Linked DNA regions of Lacrimispora indolis DSM 755. The protein of the gene in region 1 binds, or shares a complex with, the protein of each later gene. Links are inferred from orthologs where the notes say so. Each region holds a gene or a part of one and is shown on either strand. Other genes may lie near its edges.

Evidence for each region.
Region 2: holA (region 1) and dnaX share a complex: the UniProt entries of both Bacillus subtilis proteins name them as parts of the DNA clamp loading complex. The link is inferred for Lacrimispora indolis DSM 755 from one-to-one orthologs.
Region 3: holA (region 1) and holB share a complex: the UniProt entries of both Bacillus subtilis proteins name them as parts of the DNA clamp loading complex. The link is inferred for Lacrimispora indolis DSM 755 from one-to-one orthologs.

Annotation. Positions count from the first base shown.
Region 1 is NZ_AZUI01000001.1:715,792-718,700, forward strand. The notes cover bases 20-2,767. They hold holA (DNA polymerase III subunit delta), read right to left. Parts: upstream 2,006-2,767; coding sequence 1,034-2,005; downstream 20-1,033. Other genes in these bases: K401_RS0103385 (AI-2E family transporter), read right to left, coding at 20-977; K401_RS0103395 (ComEC/Rec2 family competence protein), read right to left, coding at 2,106-2,767. In the rest of the region: more of K401_RS0103385, read right to left, coding at 1-19; more of K401_RS0103395, read right to left, coding at 2,768-2,909. UniProt on the Bacillus subtilis protein: Part of the beta sliding clamp loading complex, which hydrolyzes ATP to load the beta clamp onto primed DNA to form the DNA replication pre-initiation complex.
Region 2 is NZ_AZUI01000001.1:1,626,992-1,630,126, reverse strand. What follows is about bases 60-3,033. They hold dnaX (DNA polymerase III subunit gamma/tau), read left to right. Parts: upstream 60-735; coding sequence 736-2,331; downstream 2,332-3,033. Other genes in these bases: recR (recombination mediator RecR), read left to right, coding at 2,719-3,033; K401_RS0107730 (YbaB/EbfC family nucleoid-associated protein), read left to right, coding at 2,363-2,716; K401_RS0107740 (6-phosphofructokinase), read left to right, coding at 60-722. In the rest of the region: more of K401_RS0107740, read left to right, coding at 1-59; more of recR, read left to right, coding at 3,034-3,135. UniProt on the Bacillus subtilis protein: Part of the beta sliding clamp loading complex, which hydrolyzes ATP to load the beta clamp onto primed DNA to form the DNA replication pre-initiation complex.
Region 3 is NZ_AZUI01000001.1:1,834,387-1,837,430, reverse strand. What follows is about bases 1-2,883. They hold holB (DNA polymerase III subunit delta'), read left to right. Parts: upstream 1-888; coding sequence 889-1,878; downstream 1,879-2,883. Other genes in these bases: K401_RS0108780 (tRNA1(Val) (adenine(37)-N6)-methyltransferase), read left to right, coding at 2,780-2,883; K401_RS0108785 (PSP1 domain-containing protein), read left to right, coding at 1,882-2,790; K401_RS0108795 (response regulator), read right to left, coding at 1-630. In the rest of the region: more of K401_RS0108780, read left to right, coding at 2,884-3,044. UniProt on the Bacillus subtilis protein: DNA polymerase III is a complex, multichain enzyme responsible for most of the replicative synthesis in bacteria.

The DNA.
Region 1 (2,909 bases):
TTTCCCATAAGCTTTGGCTGTATCACATTTCCATCCAGCTGCTGGGTGACAAGTAAGACCAGGGCAGCGATTGCCCCAGTATTGATTCCGCTTGTGCATGCAATGATGATTACAGCACCAATGGAGCCAAAAATAGAGCCAAAATAAGGTACAATATTACAGATACCCAATATAATTCCAAGGGCTACCGAATATCTGGAACCAAGTATGGTAAATTCAACGGTAGTTATGGTACATAAAATCAAAGAATCTAAAAGCTGGCAGACAATGAATTTTTTAAAACTGTCATTGATTATGGTTCCGTATCTTAAAACTGCTTTCCTGACCCTTTCACGAAGAAACAAATTCATGAGCCGTTTCACCTGGAATTTAAAATTATGAGTTTCCAGGAGAAAATATATGGAAGCTACAATCGTAATAAATCCGCTGAAAATATGGGAAGTCACACCCAGAACCGCACTTAATGAACCCAATACTTCTTTCAGGCCGACTCCCTCCAGCATAGTTTTCCAGGCAGTCTGGGGCGGCAGAATATTTTCCACCATTTCCGACAGGCCCAGTTTTTCCAACGGCAGATGCTCCAGGAACATGATGGCATTATTATAGTAAATATTGAAGTTTGATATAAAATCCAATATGCTTTTCTGGAGCAGGGGTATAACCGTGTTTATGATCAGAACAACGGCAGCAATAAACAGGGCATAAATAATAAAAACGCTGATCCCTCTGGAACTTTTTCTAAAGGGACCAAATCCAGGCCTGTTCAAACGCCGTTCCAGGGCGGAACATGGAATATTTAACAGATATGCTATGACAAATCCATAAAAAAAGGGAATGAGCACCTTTGTAAATGATTTTAACCAAATCACTGCGTCCGAAAAATTTATAACAATTTTATAAAATATAATAACCAGCATGGCAAGCAGCAGTCTTGATAAAAATACTCTTATCTGCTCTTTTTTCAGTAAGTCTTCCATCCTGACCTCCTTTCCAAATAAAATAACCAGATTTTACCTGTTTTAATCCTTAAAGCCTAATATTTTTGTGTCAGCAGCAATTCCACTGCCATCCTGTCATTAAGCCTTCCTGTCTTCACAGCCTCTTCCGCTTCCACACACAAGTTTACATAAGACAAAATCTGTTCCCTGGAAAAGGTCCTTGCCTGAGGCATGATCTTTCCTGCTGCAAAGGGGGGGATTTTAAGCTTTGAGGCAATACCGCCCTTATCCATTCCCTTTCCCATCAGCTCCTTAACCTGCAAAATCTGATTAAACTGCCTGGCAATAAGAAACAGGATCCTCATGGGGGGCTCTTTCAAGGTTAGCAGGTCCTCATAAAGATCCATGGCCTTTTTGGTCTGCCGGTTCACGATCGCTGCCACCATGTCGAAAATCTTATTGGTCGTCCGAACCGTACAGATGGTTTCCACATCCTCATCTGTAATGACCTCTCTTCCCAAAGTATAGCTTATGAGCTTTTCCAGTTCCATGCGGATGTTTTCCATATCATCCCCGGTCATGTGAAGAAGCAGCTCCATGGTATGACCTGTGATCTTCTTCCCTTCCCTGGAGAGCAAAGTTCCCGCCCATCTGGCAAGCTGAGCCATATCCTGGCGTTCCATTTCAGCTGCATAACCCAGCTCCTTTACCTTTTTAAACATTTTGCTCCGCTTATCCACCTCTGATTCCACAAAGATCAGGCAGGTGGTATCCGGCAACTGGGACAGGTAAGATACCATTTCTTCAGAAACTGATTTAAAAAAGCCGCTGTTCTCCACCAGAATCAGGCGTTTTTCCGCAAAAAAGGGCATGGTATCCCCCAGGCTGATGATCTCCCGCACATCGATCCCCTTTCCTTCAAACTGATTGAAGTTCATGGTATCGCCTGCCGTAATGGCCGCCTTCATTTGATTTTTATAGCTGTTCTTCAAAAATGCTTCCTCTCCATATAGAAGATAGACCGGCTTGAAGCTGTGATTTTTGATATCCTGAGTCAGCGTCTGCATGATGTCATTCCTCTCATTTTTGCATACTGATGAGTTAAAGGATATGCCTGCATATCCGCTTAACTGGCATCTCAAGGTTGAAAGAAAGCCTTGTCCAACCTCATTTCCTCTTATTATACCGGGAGAATCCATCTCCGTCAATGAAACTTGTGAACCGGATCATTTCCCCATCCGTCCACATCCTTATTGCCCCGCTCACACCGGTTTTTAAAACCTCTGCCTTCTGTCTCTCCAAACGATCCAAAACTTCCTCATGAGGATGGCCGTAGGAATTGCCTTCCCCGTAGGATATAACGGCCCACCGCGGCTTAACCACATCAAGAAATGCCTGGCTGGATGAATACTTAGAGCCGTGATGCGCGGTTTTCAACACATTGACCTCTTCCAGCATCCTGATTTCCACAGGCCGCTCAAGAAGCCGTTCCTCCCCCCTTTCTCCCATGTCGCCGGTAAACAGCATATGGCAGTTTCCATAATCCATCTTAAGCACTTCTGATTCCTCATTGGTATTTTCCGGTACATCCGACTCTTTGGGGTAAATGCAGGTGATCCGGAGCTTTCCAACCTGAATTTTGTCTCCCCCAGTTAAGTACCATACCTTTGTCCCCCGTTTCCCTGCAAGCTCTGCCAGCCTGATCACGGACTTGTCCTGCCTTCCGTGGTAAGGAAGCATGAGATTTTGTATTCTTATGTCATCGCAGGATTCTAAAAGATATTCTACTCCGCTTAAATGATCCAGATCCCCATGACTGATAAACGCGTAATTGATCACGGAAACTCCCAGGCTCTTTATGCACGGTTCAAGGGTGTATTCTCCCAGAGATTTTTTTGAAGAACTTCCTCCATCCACCAGCACTGAAAACTTCTCCGTCCGAAGCAAAATGCCGTCCCCCTGCCCCACATC
Region 2 (3,135 bases), 910 kb from region 1 along the record:
TCCTTCGGGAGGAGGGGCTGAATGTAGTATCCCTTCCAAAGACCATTGATAATGATTTGTGGGGAACCGACACTACCTTTGGTTTTCAAAGCGCCATCAATGTGGCAACCAATGCCATTGACTGCATTCATACAACAGCGGCTTCCCATGGACGAGTCTTTATTGTGGAAGTCATGGGACACAAGGTGGGCTGGCTCACCCTGTATGCGGGGATTGCAGGCGGGGCTGATATCATCCTGCTTCCGGAGATTCCCTATGATCTGGATATCGTTGTGGAAGCATTAAAAACCAGAACTAAAAACGGCAAAAGATTTTCCATTCTCGCCGTGGCAGAAGGGGCAATTTCCAAGGAAGATGCCTGTCTGACGAAAAAAGAATTAAAAGAAAAAAAGAAGAGCGGAGTGGTTTACCCTTCTGTGGCATATGAAATCGGAGCTCAGATCACGGAGCGCACCGGACAGGAAGTACGGGTCACCGTACCAGGCCATATGCAGAGGGGCGGCGACCCATGTCCTTATGACAGAGTGCTTTCCACCCGGCTTGGGGCAGAAGCAGCAAAGCTCATAAATAACAAAGAATACGGATATATGGTAGCGGTGGATAACAATGATATTGTTAAAGTCCCCTTAGCCGATGTAGCCGGAAAATTAAAAACCGTCGATCCGAAAAGCTCTATTGTTGAGGAAGCCAAGATGATAGGCATCAGCTTCGGCGACGAATAAGGAGTTAACAGGCATGTCATATACGGCATTGTATCGGAAATGGCGTCCGCCTTCCTTTTCAGATGTAAAAGGCCAGGACCATATCGTACAGACATTGAAAAACCAGATAGTAGCCGGGCGTATCGGACATGCATATCTGTTTTGCGGAACAAGAGGAACCGGTAAGACCAGTATTGCCAAGATATTTGCAAAAGCGGTCAACTGTGAACACCCGGTGGACGGAAGTCCCTGCGGGGAATGCCAGACCTGTAAGAATATCGCAGCCGGTGCTTCTCTCAATGTGGTGGAAATCGATGCTGCGTCAAATAACGGCGTAGAAAATATCAGGGAGATAAGGGATGAAGTCCAGTATCCTCCCACAGAAGGCAAGTACCGGGTTTATATTATCGATGAGGTTCATATGCTTTCCACAGGAGCATTTAATGCACTGTTAAAGACTCTGGAGGAACCTCCATCCTATGTAATCTTTATTCTGGCGACTACGGAAGTCCAGAAGATCCCGGTGACGGTCCTTTCCCGGTGCCAGAGGTATGACTTTAAACGCATTACGGTGGAGACCATTGTAGAGCATTTAAAAGAGCTGACGGCTGCAGAACATATTCAGGTGGAAGACCGGGCCCTTACTTATATTGCCAAGGCCGCTGACGGCGCATTGCGTGATGCCTTAAGCCTTTTAGACCAGTGTATTGCCTTTCATTACGGAGAGCTTCTTACCTATGATAATGTTTTGGATGTGCTGGGAGCTGTGGACATCACCGTGTTTGGAACCTTGTTTCAGGCGATCGTGGAAAACCGGACAAAAGACTGCATCACCTGTCTGGAAGAGCTGGTGATCCAGGGCCGGGAGTTAGGCCAGTTTGTCATTGATTTTATCTGGTATTTAAGAAACCTTTTAATATTAAAATCCGTGGACAACGGGGAAAATCTTCTGGATATGTCAACGGAGAATCAAAACCTGTTAAAAGAGGACAGCAAGCGTACGGACAACGAGACGCTTCTGCGGTATATCCGGATATTTTCGGATTTGTCCAATCAGCTCCGCTATGCTTTCCAGAAACGGGTCCTCATCGAGGTTGCCCTGATCAAACTGACCCGCCCCCAGATGGAACAGAATTTAGATTCCATACTTCAGCGGATCAGCAGTATAGAAAAGCAGCTGGAAAACGGCATCATAGGAACTGCACCTTTGCCAGTCTTAAACGGGGACGAAGGAAAAGACGGCAGCAGTGCCCCTGTCCCCCAATTAACTCCCGCAGAAAGGGTGGCCCTTCCCAAAGGCCAGTTAGAGGATTTAAATATGATCCGGGGCGAATGGGGGAAAATCATTCGGGAACTGGGAGGGCCTATCCGGGCCAGCTTCCGGGATACAGTGGTAGAACCTGCAGGAGAGAGCTGTCTTTGCGTTGTCTTTACCGATCAGAGCAATTACATGATCGGAAGCAGGGATTCGACCGTTGCAGAGATTGAACGGTATGTGGAAGACCATTACCAGAAGTCCATAACCTTTAAGACAAGGCTCCGGGGCGGAGGGGAACGGTCTGACACCATCTATGTCAGCGATGAGGAATTAAAAACCAATATTTTAATGGATATAACAATAGAAGACTAAAAATCATAAAGATAGCAGGAGGATACACACCATGGCAAAACGTGGCGGTTTTCCAGGCGCAATGCCTGGCAATATGAATAATTTAATGAAGCAGGCTCAGAAGATGCAGCGTCAGATGGAAGAAACAACAAAGGCGCTGGAGGAAAAGGAATATACGGCTGCAGCAGGCGGCGGAGCTGTATCAGTCACTGTTTCAGGCAAAAAAGAAGTGACTGCGGTTAAATTATCCCAGGAAGTAGTGGATCCGGATGATATTGAGATGCTGGAAGATCTGATCATGGCGGCTACCAATGAGGCGTTCCGTCAGATGGAAGAGGACAACAGCTCTGCCATGGCTAAGCTCACCGGCGGTCTTGGCGGGTTAGGCGGAGGCTTTCCGTTCTGATTATGAATTACTACAGCAGTCAGATAACAAGATTAATTGAAGAGCTGTCCAGACTTCCTGGCATTGGCAGTAAATCCGCACAGCGACTGGCGTTTCATATCATTAACATGCCGGAAGAACAAGTGGCAGGTCTTGCCTCATCCATTACAGAAGCAAAACGAAATGTACGCTACTGCAAGGAATGCTTTACCCTGACGGATCAGGAGCTGTGCCCCATCTGCCAGAGCGAAAAACGCAATCACAAGGTGATCATGGTAGTGGAAGACACCAGGGACTTAGCTGCTTATGAAAAAACAGGAAAGTTCGAAGGCGTTTATCACGTCCTGCACGGGGCTATCTCCCCCATGCTGGGAATCGGACCTGGCGACATAAAGCTGAAGGAACTGATGCAGAGACTGCAGGGAGATGTGGAAGAGGTG
Region 3 (3,044 bases), 1.1 Mb from region 1 along the record:
AATTAAAAGCTCATAGGCATCTTTTGTAAAATCCTTATATTCAATGTCCGGCTTTACAATCAGGCAGCGGCCGGTCTGGTCTATAACCTGGGAGGTATTGATTTTCCGGACTTCTTTTAATACTTTCTCAGGCCTTTGCTCCGGTTTTTGTTCCAGTACTATTTTTAAAAATACCCGTTTAAACTCACCGGAATAGTTTTTGATGGTTTTCTCTAAATGAATACGGGCTTCCTGGCTGTTTTTCTGCTCCATGGTTTCATTAACAAGCTTTTTTAACGTGCGGGTTAAATCATCCTGATTAATGGGTTTTAATAAATAGTCCCGTACTCCGTATCTGATCCCCTGTTGTGCATATTGAAAGTCCTTATAGCCGCTTATGATTATGCACTTAAGGGAAGCATTCTGTTTTTTGGCCTCTTCAATCAGCTGGAGACCATCCATGCCCGGCATTCTGATATCCGTAAGCAGAACGTCAGGTTTCTTTTCCTGAATCAGCTGAAAGGCAGATAAACCGTCATAAGCAACACCCAGAAGCTTAGCCCCAATTTCATCCCAGTCGATCAGATATTCCAAAAGCCTGCATATCTTTTTTTCGTCGTCTGCAATTATTATTCCTAAAATTAAAATCATCCCCTATTGTTTTAATTTTGATACAAATGATACCTTCTCTTTTCAGTATACTTCACCGGGTCTATAATCTCAACTCAAAAAGTTTCAAGCGCTGCAAAATATTGGCAGAAAGTGTGCAGAATAAAGAGAAATGATAAAGGTTTGCCAATACTTCTTTCTTGTGATGATAAAAGTTCTATGCTATAATTAGTTAAATTCGTTTTTACGTCTTTACAGACAGGAAAGACGGATCAGACAACAGCGACAGGGGGTGCCTCTATGCCAGGGTTTAAGGATATCATCGGCCATGAGAGAATTAAAGAACATTTGCAAAAGGCCATTGAATCAAATCATGTTTCCCATGCGTACATTCTTACAGGTGAAGCAGGGATGGGGCGTAAGTCCCTGGCCAATGCATTTGCAATGACCCTGCTCTGTGAAAAGGGAAAAAGTGAGCCATGTATGCAGTGCCATGCCTGCAAGCAGGTCATGAGCGGAAACCATCCGGATCTGATTTATCTGACCCATGAAAAAACGGGAAGCATTGGCGTTGACGATATCAGAGATCAGATTCATGACACCATCATGATACGCCCTTACAGCAGTTACTATAAGATCTACATTGTGGATGAAGCGGAGAAGATGACGGTCCAGGCACAGAATGCACTGTTAAAGACAATAGAGGAACCGCCGTCTTATGCGATCATCATGCTGCTTACCACCAATCAGGAATCATTTCTGCCCACCATTCTTTCCAGATGCATACAGTTAAAGCTGAAACCATTGCAGGATACGGTGGTGAAATCCTATTTAACAGGATCTTTGGGCATTGGAGAGAGCAAGGCGGAGGTTTATGCGGCGTTTGCCAGAGGAAATCTAGGAAGGGCGATTCATTTGGCTTCCTCTGAGGAGTTTCAGCTGATGTATACGGAGTTGCTCCATATGCTGAAGCATATAAAGGATATGGATATTGTGGAGCTGCTTTTTTACATTAAGCGGATGAAGGATGAAAAGCTGGATATTTACGACTGCCTTGATTTTATGCAGCTGTGGTACCGGGATGTTTTAATGTATAAGGTGACTCAGGATATCAATCTTCTGGTTTTCAGGGAAGAATATAATACAATGAAAGAGATGAGCGCTGCCAGCGCTTATGACGGCATTGAGATGATATTACAGGCCATTGACAAGGCCAGGATCCGTCTGGATGCCAATGTGAATATGGAGTTGGCTATGGAGCTCATGCTGCTTGTAATGAAGGAGAATTAATAGATGATAAAAGTAATAGGCGTTCGTTTCCGCAATGCAGGGAAAATATATTACTTTGATCCCATGAGCCTGGAGGTTCATACAGGGGATCACGTAATTGTGGAAACTGCACGGGGAATTGAATATGGTTACGTTGTCCTGGGGTGCCGGGAAGTGGAAGATGATAAGGTTGTTCAGCCCTTAAAGCCTGTGATCCGCATGGCTACCAAGGGTGATGATGAAGTAGAAAAGAAAAATCATGAGAAGGAAAAGGAAGCATTTAAGATCTGCAAGGAGAAGATCAGAAAGCACGGTCTTCAGATGAAGCTGATTGATGCGGAATATACCTTTGATAACAATAAGGTGTTGTTTTATTTTACTGCGGACGGAAGAATTGATTTCAGGGAGCTTGTGAAGGATCTGGCTTCTGTTTTCAAAACCAGGATCGAGCTCCGCCAGGTGGGAGTCCGGGATGAGACGAAAATCGTGGGAGGGATCGGCATCTGCGGAAGGACCTTATGCTGCCATTCTTACCTTTCTGAATTCATACCTGTGTCCATTAAGATGGCAAAGGAGCAAAACCTTTCCTTAAATCCCACGAAAATATCCGGGGTTTGCGGAAGGCTCATGTGCTGCTTAAAGAATGAAGAGGAAACTTATGAAGAACTTAACAGCAAGCTTCCCAATGTAGGTGATTTTGTGACAACAGATGACGGACTGAAAGGAGAGGTTCATTCCGTAAGCGTGTTAAGGCAGCTGGTAAAGGTTGTTGTCACCATTAAGGATGAAAAGGAAATCCGGGAATATAAGGTGGAACAGCTGAAATTCAAACCAAGGCGCCGCCGGGAAAAGGCCCAGGTGACTGATGCAGAGTTAAAGGCATTGGAAGCCCTTGAAAAAAGAGAAGGAAAGTCCAAGTTAGATGACAATTGATTTAAAGGAAAATGAACGTATTGATGATCTGCAGAGAAATGGGTATAAGATCATTCAGAACCGGGATGGGTTCTGCTTTGGCATGGATGCGGTCCTTCTTTCCGGATTTGCCCTGGTAAAGCCGGGGGAAAAGGCGGTGGACTTAGGGACAGGCACTGGAATCATTCCCATTCTGCTGGAGGCTAAAAATCAGGGCCTTCATTATACCGGTCTGGAGATTCAGGAGGAGATGGCGGAAATGGCCAGAAGAAGCG